DNA from 3 places in the Fictibacillus sp. KU28468 genome. Region 2 is predicted to be linked to each of the others. Evidence: riboswitches for the same ligand, from Rfam matches in the RefSeq annotation. Region 2 holds a riboswitch; each other region holds the start of a gene.
The links. Region 2 has a riboswitch for S-adenosylmethionine ahead of OKX00_RS16310 (MetQ/NlpA family ABC transporter substrate-binding protein). Riboswitches for the same ligand answer to the same signal wherever they lie in the genome.
Positions count from the first base shown of each region.

Region 1: it holds a riboswitch for S-adenosylmethionine, as region 2 does, so the genes downstream of both, OKX00_RS20045 (bifunctional homocysteine S-methyltransferase/methylenetetrahydrofolate reductase) here and OKX00_RS16310 (MetQ/NlpA family ABC transporter substrate-binding protein) in region 2, are expected to answer to the same signal.
Region 3: it holds a riboswitch for S-adenosylmethionine, as region 2 does, so the genes downstream of both, OKX00_RS05410 (YezD family protein) here and OKX00_RS16310 (MetQ/NlpA family ABC transporter substrate-binding protein) in region 2, are expected to answer to the same signal.

Region 1 covers NZ_CP110666.1:3,792,025-3,798,650, forward strand. The annotation lists gene OKX00_RS20015 (amino acid permease) at 1-110, opposite strand, end outside; gene OKX00_RS20020 (serine hydrolase) at 198-992, opposite strand; gene OKX00_RS20025 (spore germination protein) at 1,223-1,456, opposite strand; gene OKX00_RS20030 (spore germination protein) at 1,556-1,798, opposite strand; gene OKX00_RS20035 (spore germination protein) at 1,836-2,078, opposite strand; gene OKX00_RS20040 (MBL fold metallo-hydrolase) at 2,152-3,093, opposite strand; SAM riboswitch class I at 3,208-3,320, shown strand; gene OKX00_RS20045 (bifunctional homocysteine S-methyltransferase/methylenetetrahydrofolate reductase) at 3,417-5,264, shown strand; gene metH (methionine synthase) at 5,257-6,626, shown strand, end outside.
Region 2 covers NZ_CP110666.1:3,123,377-3,130,002, forward strand. The annotation lists gene OKX00_RS16270 (MBL fold metallo-hydrolase) at 1-257, shown strand, start outside; gene OKX00_RS16275 (hypothetical protein) at 287-598, shown strand; gene OKX00_RS16280 (MFS transporter) at 572-1,789, opposite strand; gene OKX00_RS16285 (ArsR/SmtB family transcription factor) at 1,786-2,823, opposite strand; gene OKX00_RS16290 (hypothetical protein) at 2,956-3,177, opposite strand; gene OKX00_RS16295 (hypothetical protein) at 3,188-3,823, opposite strand; gene OKX00_RS16300 (DinB family protein) at 3,952-4,416, opposite strand; gene OKX00_RS16305 (hypothetical protein) at 4,474-4,662, opposite strand; SAM riboswitch class I at 4,987-5,101, shown strand; gene OKX00_RS16310 (MetQ/NlpA family ABC transporter substrate-binding protein) at 5,221-6,054, shown strand; gene OKX00_RS16315 (NUDIX hydrolase) at 6,389-6,626, opposite strand, start outside.
Region 3 covers NZ_CP110666.1:1,073,814-1,080,439, forward strand. The annotation lists gene OKX00_RS05400 (hypothetical protein) at 1-271, shown strand, start outside; gene OKX00_RS05405 (sulfite exporter TauE/SafE family protein) at 339-1,241, opposite strand; SAM riboswitch class I at 1,466-1,576, shown strand; gene OKX00_RS05410 (YezD family protein) at 1,708-1,824, shown strand; gene OKX00_RS05415 (phosphoadenylyl-sulfate reductase) at 1,918-2,619, shown strand; gene sat (sulfate adenylyltransferase) at 2,647-3,795, shown strand; gene cysC (adenylyl-sulfate kinase) at 3,807-4,415, shown strand; gene cobA (uroporphyrinogen-III C-methyltransferase) at 4,492-5,274, shown strand; gene OKX00_RS05435 (sirohydrochlorin chelatase) at 5,275-6,021, shown strand; gene OKX00_RS05440 (NAD(P)-binding protein) at 6,024-6,626, shown strand, end outside.

The DNA of each region.
Region 1 (6,626 bases), 670 kb from region 2:
CCCGAACCGAGAAAGAATCCGGTTCCGATTACACCACCCAGGGAGATCATAAATAAATGCCGCGCTTTCATGCCCCGCTTGAGCCCTTGATCATTTTGATTCGTAATCATCTGTTCACCTCTGTTGTTATGTATACGTTTTCATTAAGTATTCATAATTTTATCATTTTTTGTCGAAGAAGCCAAAAACAATTTTTTCTAATTTTTTTGATAACTCAAGAGATAGTCATTCAACGCTTTCCCAATAAGCGCCAGGGCTTGTCTTCCTTCTGCTTCACTCGGTAAATTTTTCGTTAGAACCGCTGCAAACAGCTTTTCTCTCTTAAACGTGAAAATGCCTGCGTCGTGCTCTACTCCGTCCAATTCTCCGGTTTTATTCGCGATGGTTATCTTTTCTTCATCCATATAGGCGGGAAGCTTATAGCGAAACTGCTGATTTTGAAGAATATGAAGTATGGTTTGGCTGCTCTTGTCCTTTAACCTGCCTCCCCTGTCAATCTCCTTCAGCTGAAGAATAACATCTCTTGCGGAAGTATAGTTGTTCTTTCCTTGCTTAACAGCTTCGAAATCCATCAGCTTGCGTTGGAGCACTGTCTGGCTGCAGCCCAATTCAGCCAGGAGATCATTAATTCTCTCCATGCCTGTTTTTTCAATCATAATGTTGGCTGCCATGTTATCAGAAACAGTGATCATCAACGTGAGTATATCTGCTACAGTAACAGCTGATTCATCAGAAAAAAGCTGGAGAACCCCGGCACCGCCAACCCTTACCTCCTGTTTTAATGAAATACGGGAAGCGAGATCGATTTGACCTGCTTCTGTCTGCCGAACGGCTTCAATTAAAATGGGTATTTTGATAAGGCTTGCGGCTGGGAATACCTCATCTGCCTGATACTCAATGTGGCCATCCTCCGTTTCAATCCAGTAAGCATAATCTCCATTTTGGCCGCTAATAATGTCATTTACCCTGTTATTCAGTTCATTTAACTTCATTCCGTGCTCCTTTCTAGTAAGTGCATTGCATTTTATCTGTATTTTGCAGTGATCGGATCGTATTTCTTTGAGATTGGATCGTATTTTCACGAAATCGGCGCGTATCCTTTCCAGATCCGATGGCAACTCCTTTAAGATTATTCTCCATCACTACCACCAGACTTCTTTTTTAGAGAAAAGAAATTCTTCTCGGACAAAGAAAAAGAGCGCTCCCATTAAGCGCTCCTTCATTATTTCTGCTGATCGTCCTGTCCTTCGCTTTGACCCATATCATTTTCGTCGTTGTCTTCGTTGAAGTTGATCATATACGCGCAGGCATCTGAGCAGTCACCGAACGCCACAACCGCCCCTACCGATTTGGTATTGGCTGTATGGCTGTTCTGGACGGTACTTCCAATATCGATGTTTCCATTTTGAGTCACACCATTTGTGATGATTTTTCCTATTCTGAAAGAAAAACGCAAATCTGTTCCATCCTTTTCGCTCTTTACCTACAGTGTATGGCTTGAACAAAAAGCTGATTGGACAGACTCCCTCTTTCGGTAAAAAAAGGCGGGTGAACGTTAAGGCTGGTTAGTGACTGGAGCGGACGGGTTCGCTACCTGGCCTTGGTCGCTGATATCCGGATCGATGTTGCTGTTCACCATAAATCCAGTTGACGGAGAAAAGTCTCCAAGAGAGATCGTAGAACCAACTGACTTTGTATTGGCTGTATGGCTGTTATGGACGGTCGGGCCGATATCGATGTTACCGTTCATGGTCACACCATTCGTTTTGATATTAAAAATATTAAACAAATATGGCATGAGGTGACCCCCCTTCTTCTTTTATTGCTCCATTTCATTAAGGCTGGTTTGCAACCGCAGTATCTGCATTTCCGTATTCATTTTGATCATTAACATCCGGATCAAAGACCATGTTTTTCATCATGGCTTCTGCTGGTGAATGATCTCCTACAGAACTATTGTCGCCTGTAGATTTTGTATTTGCTGTATGGCTATTATGAAAGGTTGATCCCAGATTCAATGAACTGTTGCTCGCCAGACTATTTATCTTCAGATAGTAAATATTAACCATGCACCCCATTGCTATCTCCACCTTTAAAAGTGTTAGTGTAGTGTATGATAAATGTCCCTTAAAGGTGAAAACGGGAATCAGGCTATTGCGGCTGCTCCTTTCCACTTTTCCACCATGTCTCCCCGAGTGACAGAATCTTAAGACCTTGCTGCTCCATTCCCTTTCTAGCCCACTCTTTACCCAAACGCTCCAAGGCTTCAGGCCCTGTATCATCCGCCAGCCTGTAAGCTCCGTAATGCATTGGAATACAGTAGGCTCCCTTTGTTTCCTGAAAAGCTTTCACAGCATCTTCAGGATTAATATGCGATATTTTCATAAACCACTCCGGTTCATAAGCCCCTATCGGCATAAGAACGGTATCGAGTTCAAATTGATTTCCAATCTCCTTAAAGCCTCTGAAATACCCGGTGTCTCCTGCAAAATAAAGTGTTTCTCCTGTCTTCATGTCTTGAATGACCCATCCTCCCCAGTGAGAAGTATTCATATCAAAAGCCGTCCTCCTGGTCCAATGCTGAGCAGGGACGAACGTGAGCGACAGCCCCTTTTCAGAAAAGTTATCCCACCAATTGGCTTCGAATACCTTCTCATATCCTTTTTTCTGAAACATTGATTTCAAACCTGCTGGCACGTAAAAGGAAATATCTCCTGTCAGATTTTTAATACTTGGAAAGTCAAGGTGGTCGTAGTGGCCATGGGAGATGAAGACGAGATCGATCTCTGGCAGGTGTCTGATGGGAATTCCGGGATCAGTCAGCCGCTTTTGCAGCCCCATCTTTTTTGCCCAGACAGGATCGGTCAGAATATTGCATCCGCCCATCTGAATGAGAAAAGTAGAATGGCCGATCCATGTGATGGAATGATGCTGCCGGTTTTCTTTTAATCTGCTGATCTCCTTTTTCGGGCTTTGCGGAATCTGCTGAGCTAAATCTTTTTTGTTGCCGCGCCTTTCTCTTCTCCACCGCAGCAAATCTTTAAATGTATGTGTGTTTTGTATCCCGTCAAGGTTGGTATACTTATTCTTCATTATAGGAGTCCCCCTGTGATAAAAAGCTCAACCATTTTTTTCATTTGAAAAAGCTATTGAAATCTTCCAACAATTATTGTAAGGTATAGAGAATTAATTTTATAGCGATTTGGTTTCTTATCCAGAGAGGTTAAGGGAATGGCCCGTTGACACCTCAGCAACCTTCAGCTCTGCAGCTGAAAAGGTGCTAAGTCCAACAAGTTCGAATCGAACTTGGAAGATAAGAAGAATGACCTCGAACTTTCAAAGTCTTCTTCTTTAAGAAGGCTTTTTTTATTTTATTGGGCCGCTGGAAGATACCGAACTAACAGGAGGACCGCATAATGGGATTATTGAAAGATCTTGAAGACAAAATCTTGATTGCCGATGGGGCAATGGGAACACTTCTCTACTCGTATGGAACGGATTGCTGTTTTGAGCAGCTGAATCTGACGCACCCTGATCAGATTCAGTCCATCCACCAGGCTTACATACAGGCCGGTGCAGATGTCATTCAGACCAATACGTACAGCGCCAACTATATTAAACTGCAAAGATATGGATTGGAGGAGCAAGTCAAAGAGCTGAATAGTGCGGCTGTAAGACTTGCAAAAAAAGCAGCTGCCAATGAAGCGTATGTACTGGGAACCATCGGAGGAATCCGTGGAACGGGCCCAAGCTCACTTACGATTGAAGAAATAAAGAGAAGCTTTAGGGAACAGCTCTACTGTCTTCTGTTGGAAGGAGTGGATGGCCTTCTTCTTGAGACCTTTTACGATTTGGAAGAATTGGAAACCGTTCTTGAAATTGCACGCGGCCAGACCAGCATTCCGATCATCTCGCAGATTTCTTTGCAGGAAGTCGGTATTCTAAACGACAGAACACCCATCAATACAGCGATTAGACGCCTTGAAGATTTAGGAGCGGATGTCGTAGGGCTGAATTGCCGTCTTGGGCCCTTTCATATGATCAAGACACTTGAGGAAGTGGAAATTCCCAAGCATGCCTATCTTTCCTCCTATCCGAATGCAAGTCTTCCTTCCTATGTGGACGGAAAATTTCAGTATGAAGGAGATGCGGAGTATTTCAAAAACAGTGCTTCACTTTTCAGAAACCAAGGCATCCGCCTGCTCGGAGGCTGCTGCGGAACAACTCCTGCTCATATTGAGGCTTTCGCTGAAGAGCTTCATGGACTGAAGCCTGTTACCGAAAAGGAAGTCAGACAGCGCCCAGAGCCTATTGCCGTTGTTGAAACGAGGCAGAAACCTGGGATTTCCCTGCCTGATATTCTAAAAGAAAGGCGATCGGTCATTGTTGAGCTTGATCCTCCCCGCAAGCTTGATACCTCCCGTTTTTTTGAAGGAGCAAAGGCATTGAAAGAAGCCGGGGCAGATGCCATTACGCTTGCAGACAACTCGTTGGCATCACCAAGAATCTGCAATACCTCCCTATCTTCTTTGGCTAAGGCACGGACTGGAGTCCAGCCGATCGTTCATCTCGCTTGCCGAGACCGGAATATTATCGGTCTGCAGTCTCATCTCATGGGGCTGCATACACTCGGACTTCACGATATTTTGGCAATTACCGGGGATCCGGCAAAGGTAGGCGATTTTCCGGGAGCTTCAAGCGTCTATGATGTTACCTCCATAGAACTGATCAAAATGATCAAACAGTTTAACGAAGGGGTTTCACTTTCCGGAAAAGACTTGGGACAAAAAACGCAATTTACCGTCGGTGCCGCCTTTAATCCAAATGTGAAGTCACTGGAAAGAGCGGTTCAGAGGGCAGAGAAAAAAATAGAAAGCGGCGCGGACTACTTTATCAGCCAGCCGGTGTACTCTGAAGAGATACTGCTGGAGTTCCACGAAGCTGTAAAAGATCTGCCCGTTCCTTTCTACGTTGGGATTATGCCGCTCACCTCAAGCCGCAATGCTGACTTTCTTCATTATGAGGTGCCGGGCATCAAACTGACAGACGACGTGCGTGACCGTATGGCGAAGTTTAAAGACGACCCAGTTTCCGCAGCAAGGGAAGGCCTTGCCATCTCAAAATCTCTGATAGATGCCGCTTCTGAACTGTTTAATGGCCTCTATCTGATCACTCCATTCATGCGATATGAATTGACGGCTGAACTGACGGAGTATGCCTACGAAATTGACCGCAAAAAAACAAGGAGGATTCAGAATGTCTAATCAAACCCTTCAACAACAGCTTAAGAATAAAATACTGATCATGGACGGGGCAATGGGCACCATCCTCCAGCAAGCCAATCTGACTGCCGAAGACTTTGGCGGCGAAGACCTGGACGGCTGCAATGAAAACCTGAACTTTACCCGTCCTGATGTAATTCTGGATGTCCATTTGCAATATTTAGAAGCAGGTGCTGATATCGTTGAAACCAATACGTTCGGGGCCACTGATATCGTGCTCGACGAATACGGCCTCGGCTATAAAGCATATGAAACGAACAAAATAGCAGCAGAGATCGCGCGGGAAGCTGCCGATAAGGTCTCCACTCCTGATTGGCCCCGCTTCGTTGCCGGATCAATGGGACCAACTACAAAAACGTTGAGCGTTACAGGAGGCGCAACATTTGAAGGGCTGACCTCTTCCTATGAAGAACAGGCAAAAGGCCTTCTGGACGGCGGGGTTGATTTGCTTCTCCTCGAGACCAGCCAGGATATGCTCAATGTTAAAGCAGGTTTTATCGGCATTAAACGGGCGTTTAAATCAGCCGGAAAGGAAGTCCCGCTCATGGTGTCAGGCACGATTGAGCCGATGGGTACGACACTGGCCGGCCAATCGATTGAAGCCTTTTACATCTCGCTTGAGCACATGAAACCTTTGGCTGTAGGGCTCAACTGTGCAACGGGGCCGGAATTTATGACCGACCACATCCGCTCTTTATCCGCACTGTCTCTTTCAGCGGTAAGCTGTTATCCGAATGCCGGCCTTCCGGATGAAGACGGGAACTATCATGAAACACCAGAAACTCTCGCAAAGAAAATCAGCGCCTTTGCCGCAGAAGGCTGGCTCAACATCGCCGGCGGCTGCTGCGGCACGACACCAGACCATATAAGGGCCATCGCAGAAGCGTTAAAACCGCTGAAGCCGCGTACTGTCCCAGAAAGCCATTCCCATGCCGTGTCGGGGATTGAGCCGCTGATCTATGATGATCCATCCATGCGCCCATTGATGGTCGGCGAACGTACCAATGTTATCGGTTCACGAAAATTTAAGCGGCTGATCGCTGAAGGCAAGTTTGAAGAAGCAGCAGAGATCGCCCGCGCGCAAGTTAAGAAAGGCGCGCATGTCATAGATATCTGCCTTGCGGATCCTGACCGTGAAGAGCTTCAGGATATGGAGAATTTTATTAAGGAAGCTGTAAAAAAAGTGAAAGTGCCTCTTGTTATTGATTCAACGGACGACGAGGTGCTGGAGATAGCCCTGAAATACTCGCAGGGAAAAGCCATTATCAACTCTATTAACCTAGAGGACGGCGAGGAGCGGTTTGAGAAAGTTGCCCCTATCATCTCCCGTTACGGAGCAGCCGT
Region 2 (6,626 bases):
AAGAGGACCTATACAGCGTCATCATACAGGAACTGGAGATCAGCGGACCACCCCGCTATTTTACCCCTGACTGGATGACAGCCTGGCAATCAGTGAAAAAACTGGAGTCGTTGCACCCCGCAATGGCAGTTACAGGACATGGGCGCCCGGTTAAAGGAGAATGGCTCTCACAAAATCTCACAAGATTAGCACGAGATTTTGATAAGATTGCCATTCCCGATTATGGTAAATATGTGGAGGATCTCCCAGAGCAATAAATGGGGCTGTCCAAGAAGTCTGGTAGCTGTTGATCTCCCCTCCAGGCTGCTCGCTTTTACCGGCGCGAGCTCCTACTTTCGCGGGGCGTGCGGTGAGCCTTACCGGCGTGAACGCCTACTTTTTGGCGCCAGCGCCTGCGGGAGTCTCACCTGTCACGCTAGTCCCGCAGGACAAGGAAGGCTCCGGCAGCTTTTTATCGCACGAAGAAAATGTGAAGTTCATTTTCGAGGAGTCTCGCACCTTGCACTTCAATCAACTTTTCATTGAAGATTTTTCACGTCAAAGGAGCTGCCTGAAGGTCAATATTCGACTTTCAGGACAGCCCCTTTTGTTTATTTAAAGAATGTATCCTTCCACTTTCCTTGATCAGAAAAAATAAACCGGGCAAGACAATAACCGTTCCAATCACACCAAAAGTCTGGCGTATGGAGAGATGAAGGAATGCTGAAGAAGCAAATAAGATCCCCAAAGGCATCGTGGCTCTCATGAACAGCAAGCGGACGGCACTTAACTGGGCCAATCGCTCTCGGGGAGCTTCCTTCTGGAAATTAGCAGCACTTTGAGCGTTGAACAGCGGGAATACCATTCCACCAAACAACTCGCACATCCATGCCCCTGGAATCGACGTCACCACGAAAAGAAGAAGGAAGGAAATCCCTCCAGTTACGAGTCCAAAATACATCGTCCATGGCGATTTTGGAATTCGCTTTATTAGGACGGTCCCCAGCGCATAGCCGATCGGAAAAGCTCCTGAAAAAACAGCATACTCCCACCTCTCTCCATTGAGTTCACTCCGAATCAGAGGAACACTTAGGACCATGGCAGCTCCTACAGCAAATTGGACACTTGATGAAAGAAGGGTCAGCCTCAAGAGATATGGATACTGAAAAAAGTTCTGATACCCCTGCTTCATCTCTGACCACCAAAATCGTTTAGTCCACACCGCTGCTCTTTTTTGTTCAAGCGGCGGTATTCGTGAAAGGGCATAATAGCTAACGAGAAACAAGAAAGAAGACAGTGCGTAAATAAGAGGCACAGGACTGATCAGCAGCAATAATGAAGTTACGCCAGGCGCAAGAAAACTCATCAGCCGTATCGTTCCATCAAGCAATCCATTCGCTTCTGCCAGCTCCTCTTTTTTGCAGATTTCAGGCAAAAGAGAAAACGACAGACTGGCATAGATCGGCTGCAGCAATCCTAAGCAGCATTGCAGAATGGCAAGTCCTAAAATGGTCCCCGCATGCGAATGGAGCAGTGATCCTATCAGCGGCAGCAAGTAAGCACCCATGCGGATGAGCTGAATGTTTCGGAGCACTTTTTCTTTTATCACGTGATTTAAAAAAGGAGCACTGATTCCCTGCAGCACTAGAGAAGGTAGAAAGTAAACAAGCCACAATGCTCCCATCCATTCTTTTGAGCCGGTCAGTTCATACAGAAGCAATCCGTTGACGATGCCCCCTGCTGCTCCTCCAAATTCAGATACCATCTCTCCGGTCCAAAGCGCTTTAAACGACCTCGAGTAGCTTTTCATTCTTCTTTTCCCAAGTACTGGATTAATCTTTCCGAAAAAGACTGGATCTGTTTCACATTTGCCGAATAGATCCCTTTTTCAACACTAACGAACTTCGCGGCTTTTAAAAGGGAAAGCTGATGGTGAAGTGTCGTTTTTGACATGTGAAACTGTCCGCTCAATTCCTGCAGTGATAATGGACCTTTTTGAAGCAGAAAAAGAAGTTTCAATCGAAACTCGTCCCCGAGCGCTTTATGCCCCCGGATCAGCTCTATGGACGGAACCCCTGGCTCGGTTAAATATTCTTCGTTTACCGGATAAAAGAAAAGCATGGTGTCAGGTGTCCGTAATTGCAGAACCCATGGCCGGTAAGAAACATGGGGAACAAGCTTTATGTACCACACTGATGGTTCAGGAATATACTTAACGCCGCCTGTAATTCGTTCAATCTCTTCCAATGGCTCTTCATATTTCACGATTTGTCTTGTTTCATGGGCAAGTGCCTGCATCCATTTTTCCCAAGCTGGCTTTGCACTTATAAAGCCATGCCACTCTTCCATCGCGGATAACATCAGCGAACTTAACTCAACGCGTGGCCGCTCTCCCAGCAATCGAACATAGCCTTCCAAGTAATCGTGCGCTTCAAAGTACGCAGCATATTCTGTAAAACGGTTCTTATGGCCAAAGTTTAGGGCGGTCTCCTTTCGAGTTGCTTCGGCTTCCCGATTTTTATAGGGCAGGAGTATTTCATAAAATCCTTCCTCTGTCATGTTCTGCAGTTGATTCGAAAATTCATGAAGGGTGTTCGCGTCCCAACGGTTTTGCAGCAGGAGCATTCCGTACCACAAGTTCGTTTCTTGGATTTGTTTCAGATGCTCAATAAGCGTACTGTTCATTTCCCCTTTCCAATCTTTCCATTGCTCGTCCAAATCAAAGGAATGCCTTAATTGAGCGTAGGTATAACCGGCAATACCAAGTATGACTTCCCATACAGATGAAGATTCTAGTGCCACTTGGACTTTTTCTGCGGGCTGTGCGGATAAAAGGTGTTTCAAGACTTTCCATCCCCCTTTTATAGTTTCTTACTATATATTCTAAATTTAACGAACTATTTATTCAATATATTTCGAATAACTATTCAAAAAAAACACAAAAGCAACTTTACGCTTTTGTGTTTCTGAGCCCATTTACTGTTTTACTTTCTCCTTTATTTGACCCATCTGCTTGTTATGAGCATGCGTATGAGCAGTAAAGCGGTCGTCCTCTACCTGTTCTGAAATCTTAAGACCCTGTGGGACAATGGAAGCCGATACCCGCTTTAGACCGAGTTGATCTTTTTGGTAAACATAGGACGCTCGTGTAGATACTGCGGCACCTGGCCATTTTATAAACTTAAAAAAGGATGGCATTCACCATCCCTTACACGATATTAATTGCCCGTGCCGCCAGTACAACGAGCGCAACAAGTGAGATCACCGATTGTGTCATCATCAGGAGTTTCGCCCGCCGGGAAAATACAGCCGTATCCGCCGGACTGAAAGCAACACTTGTGTTAAAGGCTACAAATAAGTAATCTAGGAAATTAGGCTTCCACCCTTCCCACTCTGGCAGAGAGGACATCATCTGAGGAAAACCAAATTCAGGCTTCCCTGGATTTTTTGAATTTCTCCGGATTGGCCCCCCTCTGTCGATCTCCCAATACCAGATCGCAAAAATCAGCACGTTCGCTGCCCACAATAGACCAGCACTTTGAAATAATTCACTGGCACTCGGCATGCCAAAAAATAAAGAATACACCAAGTCCACCATGCTGCTCATCAAGGCAAAAGTAAGAACTAAAACCCGAAGAATCGCAAATTTCCTCGACCATAGATCATGTTCAGAACTAACTGCGTAAAGCAAAGGAATATAAAGGATAAAAGCAATGACAATGACCGGCCAGTTCGGGCCGATTGTCACCATATTGGATAAAAGTTTAAATAGGACTCCGATGATGACGATCGCAACATCAGACGGCCAGCGGTAATCTTTTTTCGTACTCGTTTTCAATTTCATAAAACCGCCAACTTAAAAAGGGTAGTCAATGCAAGAAGAAATGCTCGTCCTCATACACCGCTACCTTATGATATGTTATTGAAAATGGAATGGTGAGCTTATCTTTCCAGGCGAATTAAAGTTTGATGTTATTCAAACAGTTGAATTTTCGGGTCTCTGCTATTTATGGCGAGTACCGTCTGCAGCTGACCTCTATGGTGATAGACATGTCCGAGAATTTCCAGCATCCATTCATATCTTGAATAGGACACTCCCCACCACGAAGTTGTCACAACAGACCAATCTTCATTCGAAAAACACGCCGTCTTTTCTTTTAAAAAAGCAAAATGAACAAGAAGCATCTCCTTTATTTCCGCAATGGTCTGGGGGTGATGCTTTTCATAGAACTCTTCCATCTCCTGCTGAGTGGCCCCATTCAAGATCATAAAGTCCGCTTTATAGATCACGGCTAGATGGGCTAACAGTTCCCGTAACGTTCTTTTCTCCGCTCCCAGCGAAAGTTCCAGGTCGCTTTCTTCCATGATTTCTAAAATTTTTAGAATGTAATGGTTGGCTACCTCCAGCTGGTGAAAAATTGGTTTTATTATATTCATGAGGACTCCTTTCTAAGTAAACAAAAAAACCCTCATATAAGGGTTTCATAGTGACAGTTAAACGCCAGTGCGACGGTGCTGGTTGTTGGCCTTTTTCGTCTGCTGGCTTTTCATTTGTTTGGTTGATTTAACCGGGTTTGTAGAAAGCTTTCCGTTAGCCTGCTGCTGCTTTTTTTCAGCCAGCTTTTGCTTGATCGCTTCCTGATAGCTCAGCTTTTTAGGCTGCCCATTATTTTCAGATGACATATTTCGTACCTCCTTATGCCGTGTAGATCATACTGTAATGATATCTTCTTCCACATGTTTTGTCTGCATTTTTTTACAAATAGGGCAACTTAATTGGAGAACATGCCCCAAATTCGCTATGATAGATGGCAGAAACAAGGAAAGGAACGCTGCGCATGGTGGATTTTGAATTGGATACAGTGGATTGCGAGAGGTTCGCTTTTTCTTGAAGAGCTCCGACACAAACACCCATAAATATATTTTTACAATGGCTCTGTAAGAAAAAAAGGAATTGACATTATTTTGAATCCCTGCCATAATACAAAGTAATTTGATATGAGTACACTCTTATTAAGAGCAGGTGGAGGGAATTAGCCCTATGAAGCCCGGCAACCATTCATGCTGAATCACCAGTATGGAAACGGTGCTAAATCTAACAGCGAAAGCTGAGAGATGAGAGGTCAACGGATTTATTCGGAAGCCCTCTATCTCTTTTGAGATTGAGGGCTTTTGGTTTAACTCCATGCTCTCAAGACAGTGTAGTACTATCAAAAAATGAAAATGGGGGTTGGGGAATCAATGAAATTAAAAAAATGGGGATTATTATTACTGGGAGTATTGATCGCAGCAGCATTATCGGCATGCGGATCATCTAGCACGAGCGGCGATGGGAAAAAGATAGAAAAATTAACTGTCGGTGCCTCAAATGTACCGCACGCTGTCATTCTAAAAGAAGCGGTTCCTTTGCTGAAGAAAAAAGGAATTGACCTGAAGATCGTTAAATTCCAAGATTACGTTCTGCCAAACAAAGCGCTGGCCAATAAAGAGATCGATGCTAACTACTTCCAGCACATTCCTTACCTGGAGCAGCAATTGAAAGAAAATCCAAACTATAAATTCGAAAACGCCGGAGCCATTCACATTGAACCAATGGGCGTTTACTCTAAAAAATACAAATCACTAAAAGATTTGCCGGACGGTGCAAAAGTAATTCTGAGCAATTCAGTAGCTGAGCATGGCCGAATCCTTTCTATCTTTGAAAAAGCAGGATTGATCAAGCTTAAATCAGGCGTCGGGTACAAAGCACAGCTGAAAGACATTGTTGAAAATCCAAAGAAACTTAAATTTAAGGCTGACATCGAGCCAGCTCTTCTTACAAAGGCCTATCAGTACAATGAAGGAGATGCTATCGTCATCAACACGAACTATGCCATCGATGCAGGACTTAATCCAAAGAAAGATTCCATCGCACTAGAAGGGCCTGATTCTCCATTTGCCAACATCATCACTGTCCGCCAAGGAGATAAAGACAAGAAAGCCATTAAAACCCTGGTTGAAGTGCTTCATTCTAAAAAGATCCAAACGTTTATTGAAAAAGAATACAAAGGCGCCGTCCTTCCTGTTTCAAAATAAGTTGAAATAAGAGCCTGGAGAATTTTCTCCTGGCTCTTATTTGGTATGGGGCATGGGGCGGGATGATGTGTTTGGCATGTAACATGCTTGATCTGGCACGTAAAGCGCAAAAAGCAGACTGTAAACTCTGAAAAACGGCACGTAAGCTCAGCAAAGTGGACAGTAAACCATACAAACCCGCATGTAAACTCAAAAATCAGTATTCAAACACGTTATCTGCACGTTAAAAACAAAGCATGCTCCTCAAAAAAAAATAAAGCTTCCCCTCATCTTCGAGAAAGCTTCTTTTTCATCAAATAATTGTCCTTATTTGCTTGGATACTGCACTTCTTTTTTAGCTTCTGACGGTTCCTCGCTGACTATAGGAGATGGAACGATTGGATTTGATCCTTTCTTTTACACCATCCGGAAGATATAGATATGGCTCTGCTTCCATATAATCCATCCATGCAACTTCCTCGATTTCATCAGGACAAAGGGTCCCAATCTTACCACCGGTTATTTTACCGAGGAACGTAAAGAAAATCACATGATGCCTACTTTCTTCAAAAAAGGCCTCTGATATTCCAAAT
Region 3 (6,626 bases), 2.0 Mb from region 2:
ATTGACGCCAAAAGAATTTAAAGCTGGCCAGCCTGTTACGCTGCAATTTAGCATGGGTGATGCAAAACCTGAACCTTATCTTGGAGCACGTGGCCATGTTGTGGTCTTAGATCATACAGGAGAAAAATATGTCCACGTTCATCCTTCCACTCCTGAAGATACAAAATTTGAGACGGAATTTGAGGAACCTGGACTTTATAAATTGTGGGCGGAGTTTAAGATCAATGGGAAAGTGATCACCTATCCGTTCATTATTGAAGTGAAGAAATAGCAGAATACAATAAAAGCTGACTCATTTGAGTCAGCTTTTATTGGTATAAATTATTGTTTGTGATGTGTCAGTGGAGATTAGTGCTTTCAGTTTGTGGTCCAGCTGAGAAAGAATGTTTTTTATTTTTTCTAATGCTGAAGAAAATTGCCGCCAGCCAAACGACGACCAGCACGGTATAGACCGATTGCAGCGCTGTACCGGAGATTCCAGCGGACTGCAAAAGCGTCCGGGCGTTCGTTACAATAATCAATCCTCCAACAACCACACCTAAAATATGCGAAGGGATAATGCGGACGAGCCATGCTGCGACCGGTGCTGCGATTAATCCTCCCGCCATGAGGGCGATAACCCACATCCAGTTGACCTGCTCCCATCCGAGAGAGATGAGGAAACCGAGTGTTGCAGAAACGGCAACAGCAAATTCGCTCGTATCCACGGAACCGATGACCTTTCTTGTTGTTGTGCCGTTTTTGGCTAACAGGACAGGTGTGGCTACCGGTCCCCAGCCTCCTCCTCCGGTGGCATCCAAGAAGCCGGCAACAAGTCCGAGCGGGATGAGCTGCTTGCGGCTGAACGCTTTTTCATGATCAGCAGGCTTGGTGTTCTTTTTAAATAAAAATCGGTACAGAATAAAGAAACCAAGGAACAGCAGGAAAAAGGAAATATACGGTTTTACTGCGTCGCCAGGAAGATTGGATAAAAAGCAGGCACCGGTAAATGCCCCAATGGATCCCGGAATAATGAGACGAAAGATAATTTTACGGTCAACATTACCGAACCTGATGTGTGATGCACCTGAGGCGGCTGTCGTAACAACCTCTGCAAAGTGAACCGAAGCCGAAGCAACCGCCGGAGCGATTCCAAAGGCCAGCAGCAGGGAAGTCGAAGTCAGTCCGTAAGCCATTCCGAGTGACCCGTCAATCAGTTGTGCAACGAGTCCAATCAGGGCCAGGATGATCAGTTTTTTCATTTTACTCCTCCTAACAAATAAAAGGCCCTTAACCGTAAAGTTAAGAGCCTTCGGTTTTTCCGATCAGCAGTGTATCTCTTTTCGAATTTAGTATTTACTATATTCAATGGAATGAAAGTCTGTCAATAGAATTTTCGGATATTTCAATAAATATTTTTTAATCCGATAAGAATAATAGGGTTTGCGAAAGCATAAATGTGTGTTATTATTTAAAAAAATAAAAAAACTTATCCAGAGCGGTGAAGGGAACTGGCCCGATGAAACCCGGCAACCTGCATTTTTTTTGCAAGGTGCTAACTCCAGCAGAATGTTTATTACATTTTGGAAGATAAGGTAATATGTTTACCTCGTCAGTCTTTCCGAAATGGAAAGGTTTTTTTATTGCCATTTTAATTCCTGAAAAAACCTAACAAAACATATTAAACGAGGAGGTTCTGATGTGGTAAACGGTAAAAGCCAGGATGAAATTTTTGAACAGTTAAAAGAAATGCTGAACAGTATCAAGTATGGGTCCATCACGTTAATTGTTCAGGATGGAAAGCTGATTCAGCTGGAAAAAAACGAAAAGGTACGTTTTAAATAAATATTCGCTGACTAGAAAACTAGAGGCGGTTTTAACATAGCAGGATGGCTGCTTATGGTTAAAGCTGCCTTTTTCATTGGAGGGGTGGTTAACATGCTCAAGTTTGACACATGGAAAGAACAGGAGTTTACGTTTCCGGAAGACAGTGAAACGAAGGGGGCACTCGAAGTACTGAAATGGGCGTATGAGCAATATGGAGATGCACTCGTTTATGCGTGCAGCTTCGGAATAGAAGGCAGTGTCCTGGTGGATCTTGTATCCAAGGTCAAACCAGATGCAAGAGTCGTTTTCCTGGATACAGGCCTTCACTTCAAGGAAACGTACGAGGTGATCGAAAAGGCGAAAAAAAGATATCCGGAAATGAAGATTGAGATGAAGAAGCCTTCGCTGTCCTTGTTGGAACAGGCGGAAAAGCATGGCAGCGAGTTATGGAAAAGAGAACCGAACCTCTGCTGTTATATACGAAAGGTAGCCCCTCTTGAGGAAACACTGAACGGAGCACCGGCATGGCTGTCGGGTCTCCGGAGGGAGCAGTCGGCAGGGAGGAGCAATGTTCAGTACATCAATAAGGATGAACGTTTTAAATCCGTGAAAATCTGTCCGCTGATCCATTGGACGTGGAAGGAAATTTGGAGATACGCCTACAAGCAGAATCTGCCCTACAATCCGCTTCACGATCAGGGGTATCCCAGCATCGGCTGCGAGCCGTGCACGCTTCCGGCTGACGGGTCGGGTGATTCCCGCTCAGGACGCTGGTCAGGGCAAGGGAAAACAGAGTGTGGACTTCACCAATAATAAAATAAAATTACAGGAGGAATTAACATGACATCAATTTTGCCGCATGGAGGAAAGCTGATAAACCGTTATGAACCAAATCTGCCAACAGACCACATTCAAAAGGAAGTGGAACTGGATGCTACATCCTTAAGTGATCTCGAGCTGATCGGTGTAGGAGCCTACAGCCCAATTACCGGTTTTCTAAATGAAGAAGACTATCAATCTGTCGTTGATTCTCTACGTCTTGCTGATGGAACGGTTTGGAGCATCCCAATCGTCCTTCCAGTTCATGAAAAACAAGCAAGGACGCTATCAGCCGGAGATCAGGCGAGGCTCGTATTTGAGGGTGTAACGTACGGAGTCATCGAGGTAGAAGACCTTTACCGCCCGGACATTAAGCATGAAGCAGAGCAAGTCTACCAAACGGCAGATACTGCACACCCTGGGGTTAAAAAACTTCTGGAACGCCCTTCTTACTATGTTGGAGGATCAATCACTCTCGTAAAGCGGCCTGAAAAACAAAGGTTTACTGAATATCGCCTGGATCCAGCTGAAACCCGCCAAGTCTTCAGAGACAGGGGATGGAATACAGTTGTTGGCTTCCAGACAAGAAATCCTGTGCATAGAGCACACGAATACATTCAAAAAACAGCCCTTGAAACCGTAGATGGACTGTTCCTGAACCCGCTTGTTGGAGAAACGAAATCCGATGATATTCCCGCTGATGTGAGGATGGAAAGCTATGAAATTCTGCTTGAAAACTATTATCCCCAAGACCGGGTGTTCTTGGCCGTATTTCCGGCAGCGATGAGATATGCAGGACCGAGGGAAGCCATTTTTCATGCGATGGTCCGCAAAAACTTCGGATGCACACACTTTATCGTTGGAAGAGATCATGCAGGTGTGGGCAATTATTATGGGACGTATGATGCACAGAAAATTTTTTCCAGGTTTACTCCGGAAGAACTAGGCATTACACTGATGTTCTTTGAACATAGCTTTTATTGTACAAAGTGCGAAGGAATGGCTTCATCCAAAACATGTCCTCACAGCAAAGAGGATCATGTGATTTTGTCAGGCACAAAAGTGAGGGAACTGCTGAGAAATGGAGAGCTTCCGCCAGCCACCTTCAGCCGCAAAGAAGTCGTAGAAGTATTGATCAAAGGTCTGCAAGAAAAAACAGTAACCGCATAAGGAGGAACATGATGAGCCAAACACAGAACATTACATGGCACCAGGCGGCCGTATCAAAGGAAGACAGAAGAACACAAAATGCCCATCATAGTTTCGTAATATGGCTGACAGGGCTATCGGGTTCAGGAAAATCGACTCTTGCCAATGAGGTTGCTAAAGAACTGTTTCGGCGGCAAGTGAAAAACTATGTGCTGGATGGCGACAACATACGCCACGGCTTAAATAATGATCTTGGCTTTTCAGACGAGGACCGGAAAGAAAACATACGCCGGATCGGTGAAGTATCCAAGCTGTTTGTAGACAGCGGAACAGTTGTGCTGACGGCATTTATCTCGCCATTTAAGGAAGATCGGGAACAGGCGAGACAGATCTTAGGCAGTGATGAATTCCTTGAAATCTTCGTTAAATGTCCGCTCGAAGAATGTGAAAACCGAGATCCGAAAGGACTTTACCAAAAAGCAAGAAAGGGAGAGATCAAAGCATTCACTGGGATCGATTCCCCATATGAGGAGCCGGAATCTCCAGAATTTACAGTGGATACGAAGGCCTCGACGATTGAGGAATGCACGGCCGAAGTCATCTCTTTTCTTGAAAGCAAAAATCTGATCAGGAAGGAATAATCGTGGCAATAACGGCAACGGTTTTGTGATCTATAAAAGGGAAACGATACTAAACAGCTGAGGCAGGTGAATGAAATTGAGCAAAGTTTATTTAGTAGGTGCTGGACCGGGGGATGCGGAATTAATTACCGTCAAAGGAGCAAGATGCATTAAGGAAGCTGATGTTATTCTTTATGACCGGCTTGTTAATAAAGATCTGCTGGATTATGCAAAGCCAGGTGCAGATTTGATCTATTGCGGGAAGCTCCCTGATCTTCATACGATGCAGCAAGATACGATCAATCATTTTTTAGTGAAGTATGCCAAAAAAGGAAAAGTTGTCACCCGGTTAAAGGGTGGTGACCCTTTTGTATTCGGCAGGGGCGGTGAAGAAGCGGAAGCTCTTGTTAAAAACCATGTGGAATTTGAAGTGGTTCCGGGTATTACATCTGGAATTGCTGCACCGGCTTATGCTGGTATACCAGTCACTCATAGAGAGTATGGAGGCAGCTTTGCTCTTGTCACCGGCCACCGGAAAGAAGGAGAGGACGAAAAGCAGAGATGGGAAAGCCTTGCTAAAGGAATTGATACACTTGCAATCTATATGGGTGTTAAGAACCTTCCTTACATCTGTGAGAGCCTCGTAAAATATGGGAAGAGCAAAGAAACACCAGCTGCTTTAATTCAATGGGGAACCTTTGGGGAGCAGCGGACGGTTACAGGCACTCTTGAAACGATTGAAACAGTAGCACGAAATGAAGGGATTCAAAATCCAAGCATGATCATCATTGGAGAGGTAGTCAAACTACGCGAAAAGATCAGCTGGTTTGAAAAGACGCTAATTGAAAAGGATTCTTCTATTATAAGTGAGGCGTTGTAAATGAAAGCATTACTCCTCATCTGCCACGGCAGCAGAACAAAAGCAGGCATGGAAAAAGCATTGGAATTTGCGAAACGGTGCATGGGAGCCAGCGACTATCCCATTAAGGAAGTTTGTTTTCTGGAACTGTCAGCACCTGATATTTCCAAAGGGGTTGAAGCATGTGTCCGTCAAGGAGCAGCCTCCATCTGCGCAATACCGGTTCTTTTATTAACGGCAGCTCATGCAAAAAAGGATATTCCAGAGGAAATAATGCTGCAGCAAGAACGGTATCCAAATGTAGAGATATCGTACGGGAAACCTTTCGGAGTGCACGATTCTCTCTCTCATTTATTATGGGAGCGGATTACAGAGTCTGTTGATACGTTTCATAAGAACGCTGTAATCCTTCTCGTTGGAAGAGGAAGCAGTGACCCTGATGTGAAAAGAGATCTCAATGCCATTGCTGCAAATTTACAAAAGAACTATGAGGTGCCGCGGGTTGAAACGTGTTTTTTGACGGCTGCCCAGCCTAGCTTTGAAGAGATGCTGAGGCTCTCAGGCTGGGGGTATCAGCAGATCATCGTTGTTCCTTATCTTCTCTTTCCCGGCATCCTGCTCAGCGGGATGAAAAACGCCATAGCACAACAGCAAAACCAGAGTGATCAAAACTTTATTTTGTGCGAGGCGCTCGGATACCATCCTGTTCTGCAAGACGTTCTTTCCACAAGAATTGAAGAAGCAGAAATGAAAAGTGCGGTTGTGTAACCATGTATCCGATCATGCTGAATCTTAAATGTAAGCCTGCTGTAGTGATTGGCGGAGGAGCTGTCGCCCATCGCAAGATTTTAGGATTGCTTGAGGCAGGAGCAGCAATAAAGGTGGTTAGTCCTGAGGCTGTTCCGGCGATCCAAAAAATGCAGCATGAACATCTCCTGAAATGGGATAAGAAATCTGTGGAACCAAGTGATTATAAGGACGCATTTATCATTTTTGCAGCGACCGATCAGCCGGAAGTGAATCAGCAGATTGCTGAAAATGCAGGAAACCACCAGCTGGTTAATGTCGTTGATCAGCCGGTACTTGGAAATTTCTCGGTTCCCGCGGTAGCCAGAAGAGGAAAGCTGGTCATGACTGTTTCAACAGGAGGAGCAAGTCCGATTCTTGCCAAACGGATTAAAAAAGAGTTACTGGCTGCTTATTCAGAAGATTACGAGGCCTACACTCAGTTTTTATTTCGATGCCGAGAGCGGATTAAAGAATGGGAAGCCTCCTTAGATGAAAAACAGTCGCTGCTCCACGAGCTGCTGGAAGAACGTTTCATTCATTCAAGAGATGAACAGGAAAATTTCATACGTACTCTAGAACAGAAA